2 regions of the Faecalispora anaeroviscerum genome follow, and region 2 is predicted to be linked to the other one. Evidence: predicted binding sites of a transcription regulator. Region 2 holds the regulator's gene; the other holds the start of a gene.
What was found. Region 2 encodes HrcA, which represses chaperone genes, less so after heat shock. Its sites were predicted from a motif close to TGTTAGCACTCNNNNNNNNNGAGTGCTAACA; they were not measured.
Positions count from the first base shown of each region.

Region 1: a site for HrcA is predicted at 1,886-1,916, ahead of QOS46_RS06020 (co-chaperone GroES). Genes of this name have one in related genera too.

Region 1 is NZ_CANOOQ010000001.1:1,219,775-1,223,191, forward strand. Features, by position in the region: gene groL (chaperonin GroEL) at 1-1,521, opposite strand, end outside; gene QOS46_RS06020 (co-chaperone GroES) at 1,560-1,844, opposite strand; gene QOS46_RS06025 (THUMP domain-containing class I SAM-dependent RNA methyltransferase) at 2,151-3,272, opposite strand; gene hpf (ribosome hibernation-promoting factor, HPF/YfiA family) at 3,342-3,417, opposite strand, start outside.
Region 2 is NZ_CANOOQ010000001.1:2,118,265-2,121,681, reverse strand. Features, by position in the region: gene QOS46_RS10530 (response regulator) at 1-228, shown strand, start outside; gene hrcA (heat-inducible transcriptional repressor HrcA) at 822-1,847, shown strand; gene grpE (nucleotide exchange factor GrpE) at 1,915-2,505, shown strand; gene dnaK (molecular chaperone DnaK) at 2,603-3,417, shown strand, end outside.

The DNA.
Region 1 (3,417 bases), 900 kb from region 2:
GGCGTTCTGCAGAGCGGAACGAGCTACCTTAGTAGGATCAACGATCCCCTGAGCGATCATATCGCCGTATTCCTGAGTCAACGCGTTAAAACCGTAGCCAATCTTGTTTTCCTTCTTCAGATTCTCTACGATAACGGAGCCTTCGAGGCCCGCGTTTGCGGCAATCTGGCGCAGGGGCTCTTCCAGAGCCTTCAGAACGATCTGCACGCCAGTCTTTTCGTCACCGGAGGTGGTATCCATCAGCTTCTGCACAACGGGAATTGCGTTGATCAGAGCAACGCCGCCGCCAGCCACGATGCCCTCTTCCACAGCAGCCTTGGTTGCCGCCAGAGCATCTTCAATACGCAGCTTCTTCTCTTTCATTTCCACTTCGGTCGCAGCGCCGACCTTGATGACCGCAACACCGCCGGCAAGCTTCGCCAGGCGCTCCTGCAGCTTCTCACGGTCGAAATCGGAGGTAGTGGTTTCCAGCTGGGCGCGGATCTGAGCAACTCTGTCTTTGATCTCGTCGGAGTTGCCAGCGCCGTCTACGATGATGGTATTCTCTTTGTCAACCTTTACCTGGCGGGCACGACCCAGCTGAGCAATGGTGGTATCCTTCAGCTCAAGGCCGAGCTCTTCGGAAATCACCTGGCCGCCGGTCAGAACAGCGATGTCACGCAGCATCTCTTTTCTTCTGTCGCCAAAGCCGGGAGCCTTTACGCCAACGCAGGTAAAGGTGCCGCGCAGCTTATTCAGGATCAAGGTGGTCAGAGCCTCGCCCTCGATGTCCTCGGCAATCATCACGAGCTTCTTGCCGGACTGTACGATGCTCTCGAGCAGGGGCAGAATCTCCTGAATGTTGGAAATCTTCTTATCGGTAATGAGGATATAGGCGTCGTCGATCACGGCTTCCATCTTATTGGTATCAGTTACCATGTAAGGGGTGATATAGCCGCGGTCAAACTGCATGCCTTCAACAACCTCGGAGTATGTCTCGGCGGTCTTGGACTCTTCCACCGTGATAACGCCGTCGGAGCTGACCTTTTCCATCGCTTCCGCGATCAGCTTGCCGATGAATTCATCTGCGGAGGAAACGGTCGCGACTCTCGCGATGTCGTCGGAGCCGGTCACCTTCTTGGAGTGGTGGATCACAGCCTCAACAGCGGTTTCAACCGCCTTCTGAATACCCTTGCGCAGGATCATGGGGTTTGCGCCAGCCGCCAGATTCTTCATGCCCTCGCGAACCAGAGCCTGTGCCAGCAGAGTAGCGGTCGTGGTACCGTCGCCGGCCACGTCGTTGGTCTTGATCGCAACTTCTTTTACGAGCTGTGCGCCCATGTTCTCAAAGGGATCCTCGAGTTCGATCTCTTTCGCGATGGTCACGCCGTCGTTGGTGATCAGCGGAGCGCCGAACTTTTTATCGAGCACCACGTTGCGGCCCTTCGGGCCCAGGGTGATTTTAACGGTATCTGCCAGCTGGTTTACACCGCTCATCAGAGCTTTTCTGGCTTCTACATCGAAAATAATCTGCTTTGCCATGCTATATTCCTCCTAAATTTCTGAATTAAAATGAAAAATCATTCCACAACAGCAAGAATATCTGACTGCCGTACGATGGTGTACTCTTCGCCGTCGATTTTCACTTCTGTTCCGGCATATTTGCTGCTGATGACCTTATCGCCCACCTTTACGTACATGGTGACCTCTTTGCCGTCTACCAACCCGCCGGGGCCGACCGCGATAACGGACGCGATCTGGGGCTTCTCTTTTGCAGAACCAGCCAGCAGGATACCGCTTTTTGTGGTTTCCTCCGCCTCTTCCAATTTAATCAGAACTCTGTCGGAAAGTGGTTTGATCGTCATTTCCTATTTCCTCCTTATAAAAAATCAAAATGATTGATTGGGTTTAGCACTCAATATCCCCGAGTGCTAAATCTTATTTTAGCCGCTGACAGCATAAAAATCAAGAGGTTTTTTCCTAAAATACGGAATTTCATAATTTTTTTACAATTGCAAATTCAAAAAAAATCCGGGAATCGTCTCTCGATCCCCGGATTTAGTCTTTCCTGATTTTTACATTTTAATTTTATAATTAAATCATCTTTTAAATGTTTCCAAATTTCTTCCATTCGCCTTTGGCGGAGGAAGAAATCCTGTGTTATCAAGTAATCAGGCTTTATAATAGCTGTACAGCTGGCATTTAATCATTCCGTTATACAGCTTGCGGCGTTTGTCCGCCGGGCGGCCAAAGCAGCTTTCAAATGTTTCGTCTGGGCTGATGATGTGGTAACTCCAGCCGCGTTTGGGGACAAAGTGCTGCCCCATTGCCGTATACAGCTCCTCCGCCTGGCTCAGGTCGAGCAGGCGCTCACCGTAAGGTGGGTTGCAGATTACGCAGCCGCGCTCGCCCTCCTCCGCAAAATCGCGGATATCGCGCTTTTCCGCACGAATATGAGCAATCACTCCCGCCTTTTTCGCATTTTCCAACGTGAGGGCAACCGCCGCGCCGTCGATGTCGTAGCCAGTAGCAAGGAAGGTGCTGTCGCGTTTTACCAAATCCTGCGCACGCGCTTTTTCCCGAATCCACACACTTTCATCAATCCCCTTCCAGCTTTGCGCCGCAAAGCTGCGCTGCAGGCCGGGTGCAATATTCATTGCAAGCAAAGCAGATTCAATGAGAATCGTGCCGGAACCGCAGAACGGGTCGTACACGTGAGAATCCGGCCAAAGGCGGGCCAGCTTCGCCATCGATGCAGCCAGTGTTTCCTTGATCGGCGCTTCCGCCGCATTGGGACGGTAACCGCGCTTATGAAGCCCTACCCCGCTGGTATCGAGCATCACGCTGACGGAATCCTTTAAAATCAGAAACTGCACCTGATACATGTCGCCGGATTCTTCGAACCACGGCACGCGGTGCTTCAGCTTCAGGCGTTCCACAATGGCCTTTTTGATGATGGACTGGCAGTCCGGAACGCTGGAAAGCTGAGAGCTGAGGGAACGGCCTTTAACCGGAAAACGGTCTTTTTTGCCGATCCACGCTTCCCACGGCAAAGCCTTTACCCCCTGAAACAGCTGCTCAAAGGTAACGGCGCGAAACGTGCCGAGCAGCACAAGCACCCGCTCGCTGTAACGGGAGCAGAGATTCGCGCGCGCCAGTATCTCGTCGCTGCCGTCGAACACCACGCGCCCGTTTTGGGGCTCCACCTGCTGCGCGCCCATTTCCCGCAGCTCTTCCGCCACCAGGCCCTCTATGCCCAGCAGGCAGGGGCATACCAGTTTAAATTGATCCATTGTGTTCCTCTCCGTATCTGAAAAATAACGGGGGCCGCAGTCTGACGCGGTCCCCGCTGACTATCTGTATTATTCCGCATCCGGCTCCAATAAACCATAATCGCCGTTTTTGCGCTGATACACTACGTTAATTTCACCCGTAGCA
Region 2 (3,417 bases):
AGTTCCAATTACCTGCGCCAGATTTTCCGGCAGCAGTCCGGCGAGTCCTTTGTGGAGTATCTGACGCGCATCCGCATGGAAAAAGCCCTGAAGCTTCTTCAGGATCCCGCCGCCAAGCTGAAAATACAGGAAATTGCTGAGCAGACGGGCTTTAATAACCAGCGCTATTTTTCGGTCTGCTTTAAAAAATACTATGGCAAAACGCCCACAGAGGTTCGCGGGAATTAACCCTGCGTTTTATGTTGCGCTTTGTTTGAGAAATATGTGTAGAGAAACGCCGCCCGGCCTTTGCCGAAGCGGCGTTTCTCTTGCAGCTACTCGCAGCCGGAAAAATATTTAACCCTTACCGAGCGCGCTCGTTGGCTAGGAGAAGAGCCGCCTTACGGTCAGCTTTTGTTTGCACTGTCGGGGGATTGTTCCCCAAACGGATTCCAAAGGTGTCCTTTGGAAGGTCTTTGCTTACTTTCGTCCTTTCACGAAATTAAGTGCCTGCCCCGGCATGAAGGGCAAGCTTTGCGCCAGCAGAATTTCAACGTGAGGCAGCTCATAGAAAAAAACGCTTTTTCATATCAAAACCAAAAAGGAAAATATGCTCTATTTAAGAAATATGTCATTTAAAGAGGAATCTTTCAAGGAAACAGCAAAGGGCGAAAATTTACCGCTTTAGCAAAAATCAGGGAATGTTGCGGCTTTTCCGGCACACATTAATAATTAATTTACATTTGAAATCTTGACAATACCGGGCAGGAATGATAAATTAGTAAATAGGAGTTAGCACTCAAAAGCATAGAGTGCTAAAATCTAAAAATGAGGTGAGGGGAATGGAGCTGAGCGACAGAAAACTGAAGATCCTGGCGGCGATTGTAGATGCTTATGTGAAAACCGGCGAGCCGGTTGGGTCGAAAGCGCTGGCTGCTGATTTGAGTGTTTCCTCCGCCACTGTAAGAAACGAAATGGCCGATCTCGCGGAGATGGGGCTGCTGGAGCAGCCGCATACCTCCGCCGGTCGGATCCCTTCCCAGAAGGGCTACCGCGTTTATATCGACCGGGTGATGAGCCTTCGGCCCGTCACGCAGGAAGAGCAGCGGTATTTGGATGGGATGCTGTTTTCCAGCGCGTACGACCAGCAAAAGCTGCTGGAGGGGGTATCGCAGATGCTGGCGGGGCTTACCCGCTTTGCGGCGGTTTCCACCGCTCCGTCAGGCAAAACGGCGGATATTCGCGCTTTGCAGTTTGTGCAGACGAGCCGCAGAACCGCGATGCTGATTCTGCTGACCTCAGCGGGCACGATGAAACACCAGATTTTCCGGTGTGAATTTGATTTGTCGCCCGAGATTCTGCGGGTATTTTTCCGGGTGCTTAATGAGCGTTTGGCCGGTGTGCCTGTGGCCGCCGTTACTCCGGCGTATATTCAGACCCTGGCCGCTTCTCTCGGCGATTTAACGGTGCTGATGTCCTCGGCGCTCATGGCTCTGCTGGAATCCGCGCAGGAATCTGTTGAACCGGAGGTTCGCCTGAACGGGCAGATGAATCTGCTGTTCCACCCCGAGTTTGAGCGCGGCAACGCCCGCCGGGTGATGGATTTTCTAGAGCGTCCGCAAGACCTGGCGCAGCTGCTGTTGCAGCCGCAGAAAGAGGTTCGCGTGATGATCGGGGATGAAACCCGGCATCCTGAGCTGCGGGAATCGAGCATTATTGTGGCACAGTACACAATCGACGGCCAGCGTGCCGGCGCCATTGGCATTATCGGCCCCACCCGCATGGATTACGCGGGGCTGATTGGCAAGATGGAATACCTGTCCCACACGGTGGGCAGGCTCCTGACGGAGCTTCGTCAGGAAGAATAGCGAAACAACTGAATTGAAGATAGAATCACGGGCTGCCGCGGGACGGCAGCGGAAAGGGGCAATCTCCTTGAGCAAACAGGATGCCGTAAAAAAGGCGGCGAAGCAGGCCGAAGAGGCCGCAGATACACAAAAGGAAAAAGAGTTCAACGCGGCGGAGCAGCCGCAGGCGGAAACACCGGGAACCGATTCGGGTGACGCACAGCTGAAAAAGCTGCAAGAGCAGCTGGAACAGTCCTCTGCCGAGCTAGAGAAGCAAAAAGATCTGCTTCTGCGCACCGCGGCGGAATACGATAACTACCGCAAGCGCACCGAGCGCGAAAAAACAATGGTCTATACAGATGCCACAGCGGATACGATTGAAAAGGTTCTGCCGGTCTGCGATAATCTGGAGCGGGCGTTGGCTCAGCAGGGCGGCTCCGCAGAGGATCTGCGCAAGGGTGTTGAGATGGTTCTCGGCCAGCTGAACGGCGCGCTCTCTAAAATGGGCGTTGCGGTCATCGGGCTTCAGGGAGAACCCTTTAATCCGGAGATACACAATGCCGTGTCCCATATTGAGGATGCGAACCTGGGCGAAAATGTGGTGGCAGAGGTGCTCCAAAAGGGCTACCGAATCGGGGAGCGTATCATTCGCCACGCGATTGTTCAGGTAGCCAACTGATCCCCCTGTTTCAAGAATCCGCTGCGATTTGCCGGCGTTTGTCGAAATCCGGCTTGATTTTAAAAATGAATAACCTAACTTTTTGGAGGTAATAAGTATGTCAAAGACAATTGGTATCGACTTAGGTACAACCAACTCCTGCGTAGCTGTCATCGAAGGCGGCGAGCCTGTCGTCATTTCAAACGCGGAAGGCGCACGCACCACTCCCTCTGTGGTTGCATTTTCCAAAACCGGCGAGCGTATGGTAGGCCAGGTGGCAAAGCGCCAGGCCATCACCAACCCCGACCGCACCATTTCTTCGATTAAAAGAGAAATGGGCAGCGCGTATAAGGTAAATATCGACGGAAAGAGCTACACCCCGCAGGAAATCTCGGCGATGATCCTGCAAAAGCTGAAGGCAGACGCGGAAGCATATCTGGGCGAGCCTGTTACCTCCGCAGTCATCACGGTTCCGGCTTATTTTACAGACGCACAGCGCCAGGCAACCAAGGACGCGGGTAAGATCGCCGGCCTGGATGTCAAGAGAATCATCAATGAACCGACTGCCGCGGCTTTGTCCTACGGGATTGACAAGGGCAACGACCAGAAGGTAATGGTATACGATTTGGGCGGCGGCACGTTCGATGTGTCCATCATTGAGATGGGCGACGGCGTACAGGAGGTTCTCGCTACCGCCGGTAACAACCGTCTGGGCGGCGACGACTTCGACAAGCGCGTGATGGACTGGATGGTCGATAGCTTCAAGAAGGAAGCCGGAATTGATCTGAGCGGCGATAAAATGGCAATGCAGCGCCTGAAGGAAGCTGCCGAAAAAGCGAAAATTGAGCTTTCCGGCATGACCTCCGCTTCGATTAACCTGCCGTTTATTACGGCTGATTCCACCGGACCGAAGCATCTGGATTTGACCCTCTC